Regions from separate parts of the Jeotgalibaca arthritidis genome, predicted to be linked through region 2. Evidence: a T-box and tRNA genes for the amino acid it is inferred to sense, from the RefSeq annotation. Region 2 holds a T-box; the other holds one or more tRNA genes.
What was found. The T-box of region 2 lies ahead of glyQ (glycine--tRNA ligase subunit alpha). A T-box ahead of a tRNA ligase gene usually reads a tRNA of that ligase, here a tRNA-Gly.

Region 1: it encodes a tRNA-Gly, which carries the amino acid that the T-box ahead of glyQ (glycine--tRNA ligase subunit alpha) is inferred to sense. The anticodon was not compared.

The regions. Positions count from the first base shown of each region.
Region 1 covers NZ_CP049740.1:1,029,215-1,038,153, forward strand. The annotation lists tRNA gene G7057_RS05165 (tRNA-Leu) at 306-389, opposite strand; tRNA gene G7057_RS05170 (tRNA-Cys) at 424-494, opposite strand; tRNA gene G7057_RS05175 (tRNA-Gln) at 501-572, opposite strand; tRNA gene G7057_RS05180 (tRNA-His) at 583-655, opposite strand; tRNA gene G7057_RS05185 (tRNA-Trp) at 668-738, opposite strand; tRNA gene G7057_RS05190 (tRNA-Tyr) at 756-836, opposite strand; tRNA gene G7057_RS05195 (tRNA-Phe) at 838-913, opposite strand; tRNA gene G7057_RS05200 (tRNA-Asp) at 956-1,028, opposite strand; tRNA gene G7057_RS05205 (tRNA-Val) at 1,031-1,103, opposite strand; tRNA gene G7057_RS05210 (tRNA-Glu) at 1,150-1,221, opposite strand; tRNA gene G7057_RS05215 (tRNA-Ile) at 1,237-1,310, opposite strand; tRNA gene G7057_RS05220 (tRNA-Gly) at 1,323-1,393, opposite strand; tRNA gene G7057_RS05225 (tRNA-Asp) at 1,395-1,470, opposite strand; tRNA gene G7057_RS05230 (tRNA-Met) at 1,483-1,555, opposite strand; tRNA gene G7057_RS05235 (tRNA-Ser) at 1,591-1,680, opposite strand; tRNA gene G7057_RS05240 (tRNA-Glu) at 1,722-1,793, opposite strand; tRNA gene G7057_RS05245 (tRNA-Ser) at 1,805-1,894, opposite strand; tRNA gene G7057_RS05250 (tRNA-Ile) at 1,934-2,007, opposite strand; tRNA gene G7057_RS05255 (tRNA-Met) at 2,050-2,123, opposite strand; tRNA gene G7057_RS05260 (tRNA-Pro) at 2,137-2,210, opposite strand; tRNA gene G7057_RS05265 (tRNA-Arg) at 2,220-2,293, opposite strand; tRNA gene G7057_RS05270 (tRNA-Leu) at 2,304-2,389, opposite strand; tRNA gene G7057_RS05275 (tRNA-Gly) at 2,428-2,499, opposite strand; tRNA gene G7057_RS05280 (tRNA-Thr) at 2,507-2,579, opposite strand; tRNA gene G7057_RS05285 (tRNA-Leu) at 2,592-2,673, opposite strand; tRNA gene G7057_RS05290 (tRNA-Lys) at 2,704-2,776, opposite strand; tRNA gene G7057_RS05295 (tRNA-Val) at 2,830-2,902, opposite strand; rRNA gene rrf (5S ribosomal RNA) at 3,010-3,125, opposite strand; rRNA gene G7057_RS05305 (23S ribosomal RNA) at 3,280-6,194, opposite strand; rRNA gene G7057_RS05310 (16S ribosomal RNA) at 6,405-7,960, opposite strand; gene manA (mannose-6-phosphate isomerase, class I) at 8,523-8,939, shown strand, end outside.
Region 2 covers NZ_CP049740.1:2,246,280-2,255,218, forward strand. The annotation lists gene obgE (GTPase ObgE) at 1-1,077, opposite strand, end outside; gene glyS (glycine--tRNA ligase subunit beta) at 1,270-3,333, opposite strand; gene glyQ (glycine--tRNA ligase subunit alpha) at 3,330-4,247, opposite strand; T-box leader at 4,317-4,486, opposite strand; gene recO (DNA repair protein RecO) at 4,536-5,348, opposite strand; gene era (GTPase Era) at 5,341-6,252, opposite strand; gene G7057_RS11235 (diacylglycerol kinase) at 6,268-6,684, opposite strand; gene ybeY (rRNA maturation RNase YbeY) at 6,656-7,138, opposite strand; gene G7057_RS11245 (PhoH family protein) at 7,138-8,082, opposite strand; gene rpsU (30S ribosomal protein S21) at 8,289-8,462, opposite strand; gene G7057_RS11255 (Fur family transcriptional regulator) at 8,607-8,939, opposite strand, start outside.

The DNA of each region.
Region 1 (8,939 bases), 1.1 Mb from region 2:
TAAATGAGATAATGATGAAATTATAGTGATAATAACAAAAAATGTCAATAGTCATTTTAAATAAGAAAAGCGGACAAGTCCGCCTTGGCCTATGAAAAAATAGGACATTTGACCCTGAATTGTCAGGAGACTTCACGCTTCAGCGGGTTAGTCGAATGATATGCGTTAGCGAGCAGCGAAGCGCGCAATGGGGCAAATTTATCTTTTTTTCACTAGGTCAGGACTTGGGAGCTAGACATTGATGGCTGAACTTATAATCCCCTAGTCTACAAAAAAAGCTCAGCTATCAGCTGAGCTTCAACGTATACCGGCGGCCGGGGTCGAACCGGCACGCCCTCGCGGGCACTGGATTTTGAGTCCAGCGCGTCTGCCTATTCCGCCACGCCGGCAATTTATTATGCAAGTTTTCATCCCTTTTGGGAAAGGCGGTAACCGGATTTGAACCGGTGATGAAGGTTTTGCAGACCTCTGCCTTACCACTTGGCTATACCGCCGAAAAACTGGGGTAGCTGGATTCGAACCAACGAGTGACGGAGTCAAAGTCCGTTGCCTTACCGCTTGGCTATACCCCATTAATAAAAGGGCGACTGATGGGAATCGAACCCACGAATGCCGGCGCCACAAGCCGGTGCGTTAACCACTTCGCCACAATCGCCATAATCCAAAACAGGGGTAGCAGGAATTGAACCCACACCAACGGTTTTGGAGACCGTTGTTCTACCTTTAAACTATACCCCTAAGGACTTAAAAAAAAATGGAGGGGGGCAGATTCGAACTGCCGAACCCGAAGGAGCGGATTTACAGTCCGCCGCGTTTAGCCACTTCGCTACCCCTCCATGGTGGCTTGGGACGGAATCGAACCGCCGACACCTTGAGCTTCAATCAAGTGCTCTACCAACTGAGCTACCAAGCCATTAAGAAGTAATACTTTATTTAATTAATACAACTGTATTAACGGTTCCGACGGGATTTGAACCCGCGATCTCCTGCGTGACAGGCAGGCATGTTAACCCCTACACCACGGAACCAATGGAGGTTAACGGGATCGAACCGCTGACATCCTGCTTGTAAGGCAGACGCTCTCCCAGCTGAGCTAAACCTCCATGATATAAAACATACAGCTTATAAATCATCAATTAAATGACGATATGACCCGTACGGGATTCGAACCCGTGTTACCGCCGTGAAAGGGCGGTGTCTTAACCGCTTGACCAACGGGCCAGTTAAAAGTAAAAATGGGCCTAAATGGACTCGAACCATCGACCTCACGCTTATCAGGCGTGCGCTCTAACCAGCTGAGCTATAGGCCCATAAAATAAAAAAGCGGGTGAGGAGAATCGAACTCCCGACAACAGCTTGGAAGGCTGTGGTTTTACCACTAAACTACACCCGCGTGGCGGTTCCGACGGGATTTGAACCCGCGATCTCCTGCGTGACAGGCAGGCATGTTAACCCCTACACCACGGAACCATTTTAAAAAAATTGCGGGGGCAGGACTTGAACCTGCGACCTTCGGGTTATGAGCCCGACGAGCTGCCAACTGCTCCACCCCGCGATAATATTAATAGATAACTTTTAAAAAAGTTATAAAGGAGGATAAGGGATTCGAACCCTTGCACGCTTTTACACGCCTGACGGTTTTCAAGACCGTTCCCTTCAGCCGGACTTGGGTAATCCTCCGAGATGTTAATGATATTCAATTTACCATAAAAATATGATAATGACCCGTACGGGATTCGAACCCGTGTTACCGCCGTGAAAGGGCGGTGTCTTAACCGCTTGACCAACGGGCCTTTGTTTAAAACGGAGAAGGAGGGATTTGAACCCTCGCGCCGGTATGATCCGACCTACACCCTTAGCAGGGGCGCCTCTTCAGCCACTTGAGTACTTCCCCAATCAAAGATAGCTTATGCTGCAAGTAAGTTTGCTGCAATGGACCTTGCAGGACTCGAACCTGCGACCGGACGGTTATGAGCCGTCTGCTCTAACCAACTGAGCTAAAGGTCCAGGCTCTTAATGTGACCTTTTTTGAACGTCCATTTTTAAAAATAGCGGCGGAGGGGATCGAACCCCCGACCTCCCGGGTATGAACCGGACGCTCTAGCCAGCTGAGCTACACCGCCAAAAAATATTAAATCGGGAAGACAGGATTCGAACCTGCGACCCCTTGGTCCCAAACCAAGTGCTCTACCAAGCTGAGCTACTTCCCGTAATTTAAATGCACCCAGCAGGAGTCGAACCTGCAACCGCCTGATTCGTAGTCAGGTACTCTATCCAATTGAGCTATGGGTGCATATTAAAAATGCCGAGGATCGGGGTCGAACCGATACGGTGAGAACTCACCGCAGGATTTTAAGTCCTGTGCGTCTGCCAATTCCGCCACCCCGGCATTACAATATTATAAAACTTTAAGGATATGATCCTTAAAGCGGAAGACGGGGTTCGAACCCGCGACCCCCACCTTGGCAAGGTGGTGTTCTACCACTGAACTACTTCCGCAAAAAGATGCCGGCTAAAGGACTTGAACCCTCGACCCTCTGATTACAAATCAGATGCTCTACCAACTGAGCTAAGCCGGCAAATTTTTAAAATGCGGGTGAAGGGACTTGAACCCCCACGCCTTGCGGCGCTAGATCCTAAATCTAGTGCGTCTGCCAATTCCGCCACACCCGCGCATCTTTTTATGCAATTGATAAAAAGAAATGAGTCATGCAGGGCTCGAACCTGCGACCCTCTGATTAAAAGTCAGATGCTCTACCAACTGAGCTAATGACTCAACTAAAGAGTTGAATTGTGAGTATTACTCACTTTGTCATATTACTATGACTATGGAGGTTAACGGGATCGAACCGCTGACATCCTGCTTGTAAGGCAGACGCTCTCCCAGCTGAGCTAAACCTCCGAAAATGTAAATATTATGTAAAGAACAGTTCTTGAACATAATACAATATTTTTTGCTAATCTGCAAGTTATTTTCTTTTGAAAACTTATTTTTAAAAGAAAATATATGCGCGGCAGCGTCCTACTCTCACAAAGGGAAACCCTTCACTACAATCGGCGCTAAGAAGCTTAACTTCTGTGTTCGGGATGGGAACAGGTGTGACCTTCTTGCCATCGCCACCGCACATATTGTCATGGCTGTTGCTGCTTTAGCAGTTTACAGACATGATACACTTGGGCTATGCCCACAGTGTTCTTTTGAGGTTGTTCCCTCAAAACTGAATAGTTAACATGAAACCTTTGGTTTGAAACCCATTTTACTTGATTACCGTTTTATTATTGGTTAAGTCCTCGACCGATTAGTACTAGTCCGCTCCATACATCGCTGCACTTCCACTTCTAGCCTATCTACCTGATCGTCTCTCAGGGGTCTTACTCATTTAAAATGATGGGAAATCTCATCTTGAGGGGGCTTCACGCTTAGATGCTTTCAGCGTTTATCCCGTCCACACATAGCTACCCAGCAATGCCCTTGGCAGAACAACTGGTACACCAGCGGTGTGTCCATCCCGGTCCTCTCGTACTAAGGACAGCTCCTCTCAAATTTCCAACGCCCGCGACGGATAGGGACCGAACTGTCTCACGACGTTCTGAACCCAGCTCGCGTGCCGCTTTAATGGGCGAACAGCCCAACCCTTGGGACCGACTACAGCCCCAGGATGCGACGAGCCGACATCGAGGTGCCAAACCTCCCCGTCGATGTGAACTCTTGGGGGAGATAAGCCTGTTATCCCCAGGGTAGCTTTTATCCGTTGAGCGATGGCCCTTCCATGCGGAACCACCGGATCACTAAGCCCGACTTTCGTCCCTGCTCGACTTGTAGGTCTCGCAGTCAAGCTCCCTTCTGCCTTTGCACTCTACGAATGATTTCCAACCATTCTGAGGGAACCTTTGGGCGCCTCCGTTACATTTTAGGAGGCGACCGCCCCAGTCAAACTGCCCGACTGACACTGTCTCCCCACCCGATAAGGGTGGCGGGTTAGAGTGGTCCTGCTACAAGGGTAGTATCCCAATGGCGCCTCCATCGAGACTAGCGTCCCGACTTCAATGGCTCCTACCTATCCTGTACATGTAGCAGAAACAATCAATATCAACCTGCAGTAAAGCTCCATGGGGTCTTTCCGTCCTGTCGCGGGTAACCAGCATCTTCACTGGTACTATAATTTCACCGAGTCTCTCGTTGAGACAGTGCCCAAATCGTTACGCCTTTCGTGCGGGTCAGAACTTACCTGACAAGGAATTTCGCTACCTTAGGACCGTTATAGTTACGGCCGCCGTTTACTGGGGCTTCAATTCAAAGCTTCGCCGAAGCTAACCTCTCCTCTTAACCTTCCAGCACCGGGCAGGCGTCAGCCCCTATACGTCATCTTTCGATTTTGCAGAGACCTGTGTTTTTGATAAACAGTCGCTTGGGCCTATTCACTGCGGCTGACCTTGCGGTCAGCACCCCTTCTCCCGAAGTTACGGGGTCATTTTGCCGAGTTCCTTAACGAGAGTTCGCTCGCTCACCTTAGGATGCTCTCCTCGACTACCTGTGTCGGTTTGCGGTACGGGCAGTTGGTTTCTAACTAGAAGCTTTTCTTGGCAGTGTGACATCAGGAACTTCGGTACTTAAATTTCCCTCCCCATCACAACTTGTCCGTATAGTAGAAAGCATTTGACTCTCCACAAGACTTGTTGCTTGGACGTGCTCTTCCAATCGCACGCATTTCCTTAGCCTCCTGCGTCCCTCCATCGTTCAAACAAAAACAACTGGTACAGGAATATCAACCTGTTGTCCATCGCCTACGCCTATCGGCCTCGGCTTAGGTCCCGACTAACCCTGGGAGGACGAGCCTTCCCCAGGAAACCTTAGTCATACGGTGGACGGGATTCTCACCCGTCTTTCGCTACTCATACCGGCATTCTCACTTCTAAGCGCTCCACCAGTCCTCACGGTCTAGCTTCAATGCCCTTAGAACGCTCTCCTACCACTCAACCTATTGGTTGAATCCACAGCTTCGGTGATCTGTTTAGCCCCGGTAAATTTTCGGCGCAGGGTCACTCGACTAGTGAGCTATTACGCACTCTTTGAATGATGGCTGCTTCTGAGCCAACATCCTAGTTGTCTGTGCAACCCCACATCCTTTTCCACTTAACAGATACTTTGGGACCTTAGCTGGTGGGCTGGGTTGTTTCCCTTTCGACTACGGATCTTATCACTCGCAGTCTGACTCCCGGACTTGAATCCATGGCATTCGGAGTTTATCTGAATTCGGTAACCCGAGAAGGGCCCCTAGTCCAAACAGTGCTCTACCTCCACGATTCGTTTATCCGAGGCTAGCCCTAAAGCTATTTCGGAGAGAACCAGCTATCTCCAGGTTCGATTGGAATTTCTCCGCTACCCACACCTCATCCCCGCACTTTTCAACGTGCGTGGGTTCGGTCCTCCAGTGCGTATTACCGCACCTTCAACCTGGACATGGGTAGGTCACCTGGTTTCGGGTCTACGACCACATACTCATTCGCCCTATTCAGACTCGCTTTCGCTGCGGCTCCGTCTTTTCAACTTAACCTCGCATGGGATCGTAACTCGCCGGTCCATTCTACAAAAGGTACGCCATCACCCATTAACGGGCTCTGACTACTTGTAAGCACACGGTTTCAGGTACTATTTCACTCCCCTTCCGGGGTGCTTTTCACCTTTCCCTCACGGTACTGGTTCACTATCGGTCACTAGGGAGTATTTAGCCTTGGGAGATGGTCCTCCCGGATTCCGACGGAATTTCTCGTGTTCCGCCGTACTCAGGATACTGGTAGAGCTGCTTTAGATTTCGCATACGGGGCTTTTACCCTGTTTCGCGTGGCTTTCCAGCCAGCTTCTGCTATCCATTACAGTCTCACGTCCCAGTCCTACAACCCCAAAGAGCAAGCTCTTTGGTTTGGGCTTTTCCCGTTTCGCTCGCCGCTACTCAGGGAATCGAATTTTCTTTCTCTTCCTGCAGGTAATGAGATGTTTCAGTTCCCTGCGTGTACCTCAAACACGCTATGTATTCACGTGTTTGTAATATCCTATCAAAGATATTGGGTTTCCCCATTCGGAAATCTCCGGATCATAGCTTACTTACAGCTCCCCGGAGCATATCGGAGTTAGTCCCGTCCTTCATCGGCTCCTAGTGCCTAGGCATCCACCGTGCGCCCTTATTCACTTAACCTATGGTCAAGTTTCAGCCATTGCTGGCCTTTACTATCAAACTGTTTTCGTTAAAAAACTGTTCAACGTGTAACGCGGTAAAATGTTTTGGTTTCTTACTTTATATTTCATGTTATACTATTCAGTTTTCAAGGAACAATTGGTTTGAGAGTTAACCTCTCAAAACTGAACAAGAATGTGAACATCGGCAGGTTCCATATAATTTCCTTAGAAAGGAGGTGATCCAGCCGCACCTTCCGATACGGCTACCTTGTTACGACTTCACCCCAATCATCTATCCCACCTTAGGCGGCTGGCTCCCATAAGGGTTACCCCACCGACTTCGGGTGTTACAAACTCTCGTGGTGTGACGGGCGGTGTGTACAAGACCCGGGAACGTATTCACCGCGGCGTTCTGATCCGCGATTACTAGCGATTCCGGCTTCATGCAGGCGAGTTGCAGCCTGCAATCCGAACTGAGAATGGCTTTAAGAGATTCGCTTGCCCTCGCGGGTTTGCTGCTCGTTGTACCATCCATTGTAGCACGTGTGTAGCCCAGGTCATAAGGGGCATGATGATTTGACGTCATCCCCACCTTCCTCCGGTTTGTCACCGGCAGTCTTATTAGAGTGCCCAACTGAATGCTGGCAACTAACAATAGGGGTTGCGCTCGTTGCGGGACTTAACCCAACATCTCACGACACGAGCTGACGACAACCATGCACCACCTGTCACCTTGTCCCCGAAGGGAACGTCCTATCTCTAGGAGTGTCAAGGGATGTCAAGACCTGGTAAGGTTCTTCGCGTTGCTTCGAATTAAACCACATGCTCCACCGCTTGTGCGGGTCCCCGTCAATTCCTTTGAGTTTCAGCCTTGCGGCCGTACTCCCCAGGCGGAGTGCTTAATGCGTTAACTGCAGCACTGAAGGGTGGAAACCCTCCAACACTTAGCACTCATCGTTTACGGCGTGGACTACCAGGGTATCTAATCCTGTTTGCTCCCCACGCTTTCGAGCCTCAGCGTCAATTACAGACCAGAGAGTCGCCTTCGCCACTGGTGTTCCTCCATATATCTACGCATTTCACCGCTACACATGGAATTCCACTCTCCTCTTCTGCATTCAAGTTCCCCAGTTTCCAATGACCTTCCACGGTTGAGCCGTGGGCTTTCACATCAGACTTAAGGAACCGCCTGCGCTCGCTTTACGCCCAATAAATCCGGACAACGCTTGCCACCTACGTATTACCGCGGCTGCTGGCACGTAGTTAGCCGTGGCTTTCTGGTTGGGTACCGTCAAGGTAAGAGCAGTTACTCTCCTACTTGTTCTTCTCCAACAACAGAGTTTTACGATCCGAAAACCTTCTTCACTCACGCGGCGTTGCTCCGTCAGACTTTCGTCCATTGCGGAAGATTCCCTACTGCTGCCTCCCGTAGGAGTTTGGGCCGTGTCTCAGTCCCAATGTGGCCGATCACCCTCTCAGGTCGGCTACGCATCATCGTCTTGGTAGGCCGTTACCCTACCAACTAACTAATGCGCCGCGGGTCCATCTCCAAGTGACAGCACAAAGGCCGTCTTTCCTTCAGCTTCCATGTGGAAGCTGAAACTATGCGGTATTAGCACCCGTTTCCGGATGTTATCCCCCTCTTGAAGGTAGGTTACCCACGTGTTACTCACCCGTTCGCCACTAACGTCATAAGGAGCAAGCTCCTTAATCAATTCGTACGACTTGCATGTATTAGGCACGCCGCCAGCGTTCGTCCTGAGCCAGGATCAAACTCTCATGTTAAATGTGGGCTCTTGTACAGAAACCCGACATGAAAAGCTGAATAGCTCTTTTTTGCTGACTTAATGTTTTTGCGATTATTATCGCGATTCGTTGTGTAATCCTTATAAATAAGAATTACCCTGCACGTTTGGTTCGTTCATTCTTTGTTCAGTTTTCAAAGGTCAAATCCGTTATCACGTGTTACGTTAAGTTCGTGTCGTGACAACTTCTACATATTACCACGCTGTTGATTAAGTGTCAACAGTTTTTTAAAACTTTTAAAAAAGTTTTTTCAGCTGTTTTTTGAGAAACAACTTTTATATCTTATCATCTTAACAACCTTTTGTCAAAAGTTTTTTTACTTTTTCAGATGTTTTGAAAAGATGTATTTGCGCTCCTTAAACAAGCGACTTCGTTATAATAACATCTGATTTACAAAAGGTCAACATATTCTGGTGTATTAATATCGACTAAATTTACCGACACCGCGTTTAGTTCTATTATATTCTTCTTTTAAATCTATACCTTTTGTTTATAATAGATATGTAAACTATATCCCGTTTATAACTTAAGGAGGATGAACATGCAAGAACCATTATTTATGAACCCTAAGCTTCAAGAAAAAATCTGGGGTGGAACAAAGCTACGTGATATCTATGGCTATGAAATCCCAAGTGAGCATACTGGTGAGTGCTGGGCAATTAGTGCCCATTTAGATGGCGTTGGCACTATTTCGTCAGGTAGCCACGCTGGTGTGCCTTTAAATGAATTATATGAATCACATCCTGAGCTATTTGGTAATCCCTCGTCACCTGTGTTTCCTCTATTAACTAAAATTATTGATGCTACTGAAGACTTGTCCGTTCAAGTTCACCCTGATGATGAGTACGGATTAAAGCATGAGAATGACCTAGGTAAGACAGAATGCTGGTATATCATTGATGCGGATGAAGGTTCTGAAATTGTTTATGGACACTCTGCTCAAACAAAGGAAGCTTTT
Region 2 (8,939 bases):
ATCCAATTTATATTCAACAGAGCGAATTAATTCTTCTTCATCAAATAATGGGAATGCTTCTGTATGTTCCAGTAATTCTGCTGTGTAATCTAACAACGGGCCGAAGCCTTTGTTTTGGTATGCAGAAATCTCAAATATTTTTGGAACATCTTGTCCAGCAAATTTTTCTTCTAATTTTTGACTGAATTTAGCAAGTTCTTCTTCAGCGCCTTCAACATCCATTTTGTTAGCAACAATGACTGTTGGGCGTTCAAGTAATTTTAACTCATAGTTTTCCAATTCAGCATTGATTTTTTCATAGTCATCGAATGGATCTCTACCTTCAGTAGCTCCCATATCAATAACATGTAAAATAACACGTGTGCGTTCAATATGACGCAAGAATTGAATTCCTAAACCAACACCTTGTGATGCCCCTTCAATCAGACCTGGTAAATCGGCCATAGCAAATTGACCGCCACTTGGTGCTTGTACCATACCTAAGTTAGGCACAATAGTTGTAAAGTGATAAGCAGCAATTTTTGGTTTTGCCTTTGATACAACTGATAGAATAGTAGACTTACCTACTGATGGGAAGCCAACTAACCCAACGTCAGCGATAACTTTCAATTCTAGATTTAGAACAAATTCTTCCCCTGGTTCGCCATTCTCAGCGATTTCTGGGGCTGGGTTTCTAGGTGACGCAAACTTAATGTTTCCTCGTCCACCACGACCACCTTTAGCAACAACTAATTGTTGACCAATTTCGGTTAAATCTCCCATTAACTCATTTGTTTCTGCATTACGAACAATCGTACCTGGTGGCACTTTCACGTAAGTATCTTTTGCAGATTTACCGTATTTACTTTTACTCATTCCATGTTCGCCAGGGATACCTCGGAAATGACGATTGTAACGGAAATCAAGCAAAGTGCGTAGTCCAGGGTCTACTTCAAAGATGATACTACCGCCCTTACCGCCATCGCCGCCTGCTGGTCCGCCATCTGGTACATATTTCTCACGTCTAAATGCAACCATGCCGTCTCCGCCATTACCGGCCTTTACATTAATCTGTGCGTGATCTAAAAACATTGACATATTGATGTCCTCCTTGGATATAAGAAGTCTTAACTCCTATATCCTCGTTTCTCTTTATTATTTAGCAAACATTCTTTACTAGTCTACTCTAATTTAACACATTGAGCGACCGACATAAAGAATATTTATCTTTGATTTTAAAACAATAGGAAAGGCTAGGACACTATCCTAGCCTTTCGTTGACTTGAATCATTACTTTGTGATTAAACGTCTAACATCAGCGAACTCTAAAATAAGCTCTGTTAAACTTGCTAAAAGGTTCAAGCGATTATTTCGAACTGCTTCGTCATCAACCATAACCATGTTTTCATCAAAGAAAGTGGTAATAACTGGTGCAATTTCTTTTAATAGATCGTAGCGTTCTTCAGAATTTGCTTTATCCCAAAGTGTTTTTACGTGGTTAATTTGAACATGTAAGTTCTTCTCACTAGCTGTTTCAAACACGTTACTATCAGTATCAAATGGTTTTTCGATTTGATGTGAAATATTAACTACACGGGCTAATGCTTCAATCACTGCTTTGTAATCATCATCTGATTGATGGCTATGAAGTGTTTGACCATTTTCAATCAATTCTAGCAAGTTATTTTCAGTTGAACCAAGAATCGCATCTTGCACGTCATGGTTAACATGATAGCCTTGTAATTTTTGTTGAATACGACCTTTAGCAAACTGAATAAATTGATTAATCAATTGCGCTTTTTCGTCATTGTTTTCAAGGGCGTACACAGTTTCCAAAGCCTGTTGCAAGAAACTGTCTAACGGCAATGTCCAATGGAAATTTTCAAGAATTTGGACAACACCAATCATTTGTCTTCTTAAGGCGTAAGGGTCATTAGAACCGGTTGGAATCATATCAACTTTAAAGAAACTAATAATGCTATCTAATTTATCAGCAAGAGCTAAGACTGCACCAATAGCTGTTTGTGGTAAGTCACCGTCACTTGAAAGCGGCAAGTAGCGTTCTCTAATTGCAGTCGCAACTTCCGGATGTTCACCTTTTAGAATCGCATATTTTTCACCCATGATTCCTTGTAATTCAGGGAATTCTCCGACCATGTTTGAAACAAGGTCAAAGTTATAGATTTCTGCTGCACGTTTTAGCAATGCTTGAGAATCTTCATCCAAAGCAACCATTTCAGCAATAGCTGCTGCTAGTAAACCCGTATGGGCTGTCTTTTGAGCGATTGATCCAATTTTAGCATGGAATGACACGCTCTCTAATTTCTTAAGTGCCTCGTCGATGGTTTGCTTCTTATCTTCTTCAAAGAAGAATAAGGCATCTTCCAAACGAGCTGTTAACACCTTGCGGTTTCCTTTTTTAACCATATCAATATGTTCTGCATTACCGTTACGAACTGAAATAAAGTAAGGTAGCAATTGACCATCAGCAGAAGTCACTTCAAAGTAACGTTGGTGGTCTTTCATACTTGTAATTAACACTTCTTCTGGTAGCGATAAGTATTTTTCATCGAAACTGCCAAAGAATGCCGTTGGATATTCAACTAAAGAAACAACTTCCTCCATTAATGTTTCATCAGCTGGGATAATCCAAGCATTTTCTTTTTCAATCTCAGCAATTTGATGGCTAATCATCGTTTTACGTTCGTCTAAATCAGCAATAACAAATTGCTCTCTTAGTTTTTCAGTATAGTCTGCTGCATGGTCAAATGTAGCTGTTTGTCCTAAGAATCGGTGACCTCGCGATTGACGACCACTTTCTAAGTCAAGGAAAGTAAATGGAATAATGTCATTATCCAACATGGCAACTAACCAATGAATCGGACGAATATACTCATACGAACTATTTCCCCAGTGCATCGTAATTGGGAATGTCATGGCATCGATAACTTGTCCTAAATTTGTTAGGACATCTTTTGTTTCTTTACCAAGAACTTCTTTATTGGCATAAACGTATTCGACACCCTTTAATTCTTCAAAGTAAAGGTCTGCTTCGGTAACACCTTGTCCTCTTGCAAATCCAAGTGCAGCTTTTGTCCAATTACCATCAGCATCGACAGCTATTTTTTTTGCTGGTCCTTTTGCTTTTTCATGAAGATCTTCTTGTTTATCTGCTAAACCATGAACCATAACAGCAAGTCGTCTTGGTGTTCCAAAATAATCAATTCGGTCGAAAGTAAGACGATTTACTTTCAAAAATTGTTCCATACGTTCTTTTAATTGTTGGCTACTACTCTTCACATAACGTGCAGGTACTTCTTCTAAACCAATTTCTAATAATAATGTTCCGCTCATGCTTGTTCCTCCTTCAATAAACGTTGACGTTCTTCTTCTGAAAGAAGTGGGAAACCAAGATTACGTCTTGATTCAACGAATGCTTTTGCTAACTTACGGGCCATATTTCTAATTTTTGCTAAAAATCCAGCGCGGTCTGTAGCAGAAACCACTCCTCTGGCATCTAACAAGTTAAACGCATGCGAGCATTTTAAGACATAATCATAAGCTGGATGGATTAAGCCATTGTCAATTTGTTTCATTGCTTCTTCTGCGTAGGCATTGAATAAATTCATTAGTAATTCTGGATCGCTTTCTTCAAATGAATATTTTGAATGTTCATATTCTGGTTGATAGAAAATTTCGCCATATTTAACGCCTTCTACCCAGTCAAGGTCGTAAACATTTTCAACATCTTGGATATACGATGCCAAACGTTCAATCCCATAAGTTAATTCACTCGTTACAGGGCTACATTGTAAGCCGCCAACTTGTTGGAAGTAAGTAAATTGGGTAATTTCCATACCATCTAACCAAACTTCCCAACCTAAACCAGCACATCCTAGTGATGGGTTTTCCCAGTTATCTTCAACAAAACGGATATCATGCTCTAACGGGTTAATTCCTAAAGCTTCCAAACTCTTTAAATAAAGTTCTTGGATGTTGTCAGGTGACGGCTTCATTACAACTTGGAATTGATGATGTTGATATAGTCTGTTTGGGTTATCACCATAACGGCCGTCAGCTGGTCGTCTCGATGGTTCTACATATGCTGCATTCCAAGGTTCTGGACCAATTGCACGCAAGAAGGTATACGGACTCATTGTCCCTGCTCCTTTTTCCGTGTCATATGCATTTAAAAGCAGACAGCCTTGCTCTGCCCAATAATTTTGAAGGATTTGTATCATTCTTTGAACGGTTACTTTTTCTTCCATAGTGATTCTCCTCATTTCTTTTCCTTTAATAATAGACAAAAAAACGCCCCTATGCTGCTCGCGGAGCAACATAGGGACGAGTTTATACTCGCGGTTCCACCCTATTTCTGGTTAAGACCAGCTCTTCATTGGTAAAACTCAGATGTGCCTTTCCATGACAACTGTATGCGTTTGGCTCTCACCTATCCAAACTCGCTTTAGCATCATATTGTATGTACTCTCATCGTCAACGTTCTTATTTATTTATAACCATAATAGTAAACAGTTAGCCTATTAAAGTCAAGGTTTTTATGTGTTTTCAGATTCATCAGCTTTACGTTTCTCAACTGACAATTGCAAGGTATTCTCCCATTCCTTCATTTGATCAATGTAGGATTTACTTTTTAGTTTGATTCCAACATACTCATCATAAAGAAAATCAATAAAGTCTTGAATAGCCTTTTTAGTGTCATCTTTTAGTGAAATACGCTCCACTTGATTGGGCTTAATTTTTAAAAAAATGCGACAAAAATGAATAGCGGCTGGATGAGCATGCAGGCGGTGGCTGTCCTCATGAAAATGATTGGTGCATAATACACCTGAATGCTTAGCCGAATAATCAAAAGGTTCATTTGGATTCCCACAAATTCGACAAGCTGATAACTGCGGATGAACACCAAAATACTTTAACAGATTCATTTCATAGACATTCATAATGGTTTGACCATCATTCTTATTGTTCATTGCACCTAATGATTGTTGTAGCAATTCGAACAGCTCTTTGTTTGGTATACGGTCTTCCATAGCAGCATCAGCTAAATTAGCCATATAGGTGGCATAAGCATTCAAATAAACATCTTGCTGAATAGCTGTATAGTTTTCAGCCGACTGATAGTCTCTTAAAAAAGACAAACCATCATCATTTATGGTCCCAATATAGCTAGCGTGTGTAAAGGGGAGTAACGATGCCTTCATTTGGAAATTTGACTTAAAGTAATGCCGTACAAAAAACATGCGTTTTCCATGCTCAAGTGTAAAAATCTTAACGAGTGCATCCGTTTCCTTATGCTTTCTAACCGAAATAACAATCCCTTGGAATGTTTGAAAGCCTGTTTTACTCATAATCTTTCTTGCGGTAACCATATTCTTGTAAATGGGTTTGCTTATCACGCCAATCGCGTTGTACCTTTACCCACAATTCTAAGAATATTTTATCACCTAACATGACTTCGATATCACGGCGCGCACGCGTCCCAATTTCTTTCAACATTTTGCCACCTTTACCGATAATCATCCCTTTTTGACTAGCGCGGTCTACAACGATTGTGGCATGAACATGGATTTTATTGTTCTCATTACGCTGCATGGATTCCACTACAACTGCCACCGAATGTGGAATTTCATCACGAGTTAATTGCAAGACTTTTTCACGAATAAACTCAGACACAATAAAGTATTCCGGATGATCTGTTACTTGATCTGCTGGGTAGTATTGCGGACCTTCTGGTAAATAGTTTTGAATAGTCTCTAACATGGATTCGATATTGTTACCATTTGTTGCTGAAATTGGAATAACTTCATCAAACTCTTGAACAGAGGTGTAGTCTGTAATGATTTCTAATAGAGACTCTGGGTTAATTTTATCAATTTTATTAATAATCAAAAACTTAGGCGTACGAATGTTTTTCAAACGTTCCATAATAAAGTTGTCGCCTGCTCCACGTTTTTCCTCTGCGTTAACCATGAATAACACAATATCAACTTCATTAAATGTACTGTATGCACTCTGCAACATAAAGTCATTTAAGCGATGTTTCGGTTTATGGATACCAGGTGTATCAATAAAAACCATTTGCGCCTGATCGGTTGTGACAACGCCTTGAATCTTATTACGTGTCGTCTGTGGTGTATCACTCATAATCGCCACTTTTTGTCCGACGATACGGTTCAATAGTGTCGATTTCCCAACGTTGGGTCTTCCTATAATAGATATAAAGCCTGATTTAAATGCTTGATTGTCTTGCATAAAATAAATACCTCCCTAGAAAAATAATGCAAGAATTTTTGGCAGAAATATAATGGCAGCAACAATAATAGAAAAAACTGCTGCAACTAAAACGGCTCCTGCGGCTATATCTTTAGCTTTCTTAGCCAGTGGGTGGTATTCATAATCGGTTACCATGTCCACTACCGTTTCAAATATAGTATTAACAAATTCCATCATGACAACAAGAAAAATACAACTAATAAGAGCAATCCACTCTAAGCCACTAATTTGAAAGAAAAAACCAAACAAGATGGGTAATAAGGCAATAAATGCATGATGGCGCATATTACTCTCTTCTTTTAAAATAAGTTTGACCCCATCCCAAGCATGACCAAAGGATACAAGAAAGGTAGGATTCTTCCAAATATTACGCTTTGAACTGTTATTCTTCTCTTTTGAGTCCATAGGCATCTAATATCTCTTTCTGCAGACCAAACATTTCCTTTTCATCTTCTTCTGTCATATGGTCATAACCATTTAAATGCAAGAATCCATGAAGGGCTAAAAAGCCAAGTTCTCTCTCAAAGCTGTGACCATAAGATTCTGCTTGTTCTGCTGTTTTATCAATCGAAATAATGATATCACCCAAATTCATTGGGAAGTCATCACCAAGTGTTTCTAGATTTACGGGGAAATCATCTTCCTCATCATCATTTAAAGCAAAGCTAATAACATCAGTTGCTTGATCTTTGTTTCGATAGTCCCGATTAATTTCGCGAATACGCTCATTATCGACAAAACTAAGCGATAATTCTGAATGTGGCGGAAGGTCTAAGTAAGTGGCAGCAAACGAAATAATATCAAGAACCAACGCTTCATCTTTCTCTGAAACACGGCTTGTTTCATCAATTACATCTATATCAATCATTTATTCGTATCTCCTTCTTTATCATAGGCTTCTATAATTCTGGCAACAACAGGATGGCGAACAACATCATGCGCATCGAAAGCCACAAAAGCAATATCTTTAATCCCTTTTAATTTCTTTTCAGCATCAATCAAACCAGACGAGGCCCCTTTTGGCAAGTCTATTTGTGTTTTATCGCCATTGACAATCATTTTAGAACCAAAGCCTAAACGAGTCAGGAACATTTTCATTTGCGCACCAGTCGTATTCTGTGCTTCATCTAGAATAACAAAAGCTTCTTCTAATGTCCGACCACGCATATAGGCGAGTGGCGCAATTTCAATGACCCCTCTTTCCATTAAACGCGTTGTATGGTCAACACCGTAGATAGCATATAAAGCATCATAAACAGGTCTGAGGTATGGGTCTACTTTTTCTTTTAAGTCACCCGGAAGAAAACCAAGATTTTCTCCTGCTTCAACAGCGGGACGGGTTAAAATAATTTTTTGAACACGTCCCGCTTTTAAGGCTTGAACGGCCATAACAACAGCTAAAAATGTTTTGCCCGTTCCTGCTGGTCCAATTCCAAAGACAATATCATTCTTTTGGACCGCTTCATAATATTTTTTTTGCCCGATATTTTTCGCTCGAATAGATTTTCCAGCATAGGTCTTTCCAATTACTTCATCATATAAAGTAGAAAAATAATCGCTACTACCTCGTTCAGCCATCTTGATAGCTGTTAGTATGTCTGCTTGCGTTATTTGAATATCTTTTTTAATTAAGGCTACCACTTGATTTAATAAGGACTCAACGACTTTTGTATTCGCCTGAGAACCTGTAATATCAATATGACTTCCCCTACTATTAATGGTGACATTGAGGTTAGCTTCTAAAAGTTGTAGGTTTTTATCTTGAGAACCAAACAACATGGGTAATAGTTCTGCATCTTCTATATCCATACCAACCGTTACATCGTGTGTTTTATTTTCAATCAAATATGTTACACCTCTCTGATTAAATTCCATTTATTTTGCCCTAATTATAGCACAGACCACAATTAGTGACGTCATATTTCCATTCTTTTCACGAATTTCTCAGATAGTTAAACACAAAAAAGGATTAAGACCTGAGCCTTAATCCTTTTTTATCTTTAACGATGCAACAATTAGAATTTACGTTTTCTAGCTGCCTCTGATTTCTTCTTACGTTTCACACTTGGTTTTTCATAGAATTCAAGTTTACGGGCTTCTTGAAGAGTACCTGTCTTGGAAACAGTACGTTTAAAGCGACGAAGAGCATCGTCAAGAGATTCGTTTTTACGAACAACTGTTTTTGACATTAATATTCCCTCCCTCCGAGCATTAAAAGTAACCGTTCCATTAAAAATGTTTTTATATTCTTAATGAAAATGTTCTTTTGATATTATAACACAGCTTCAAGCATTTGCAATGCAAAAATAAGAGTTAAATGACAATATGTGAAATCACTTGTTAGCGTTACAATCATTGCAGCTTCCGAAAATTTCAAAGCGATGGGTTTTTAGGGTGCAATTTTGCAGCTGCTCCTTAAAGAAATCCATCGGACACATTTCCAACTGAATGGTTTTCCCACATTCTTCGCAAATGAAATGATGGTGATGATGGCCATCTTGCAAGCATGTGATGCGGAAAAGTTTTTCATTATTAAGTTCGGTTGTTTCTAAAATACCTATATCAACAAATGAATAAAGATTGCGGTATATAGTATCGAAGCTTAAGGTTGGGTAACTATCTTCTAACTTTTGTTGAACGTCTTTTGCTGTTAGGTAGCGTTCTTC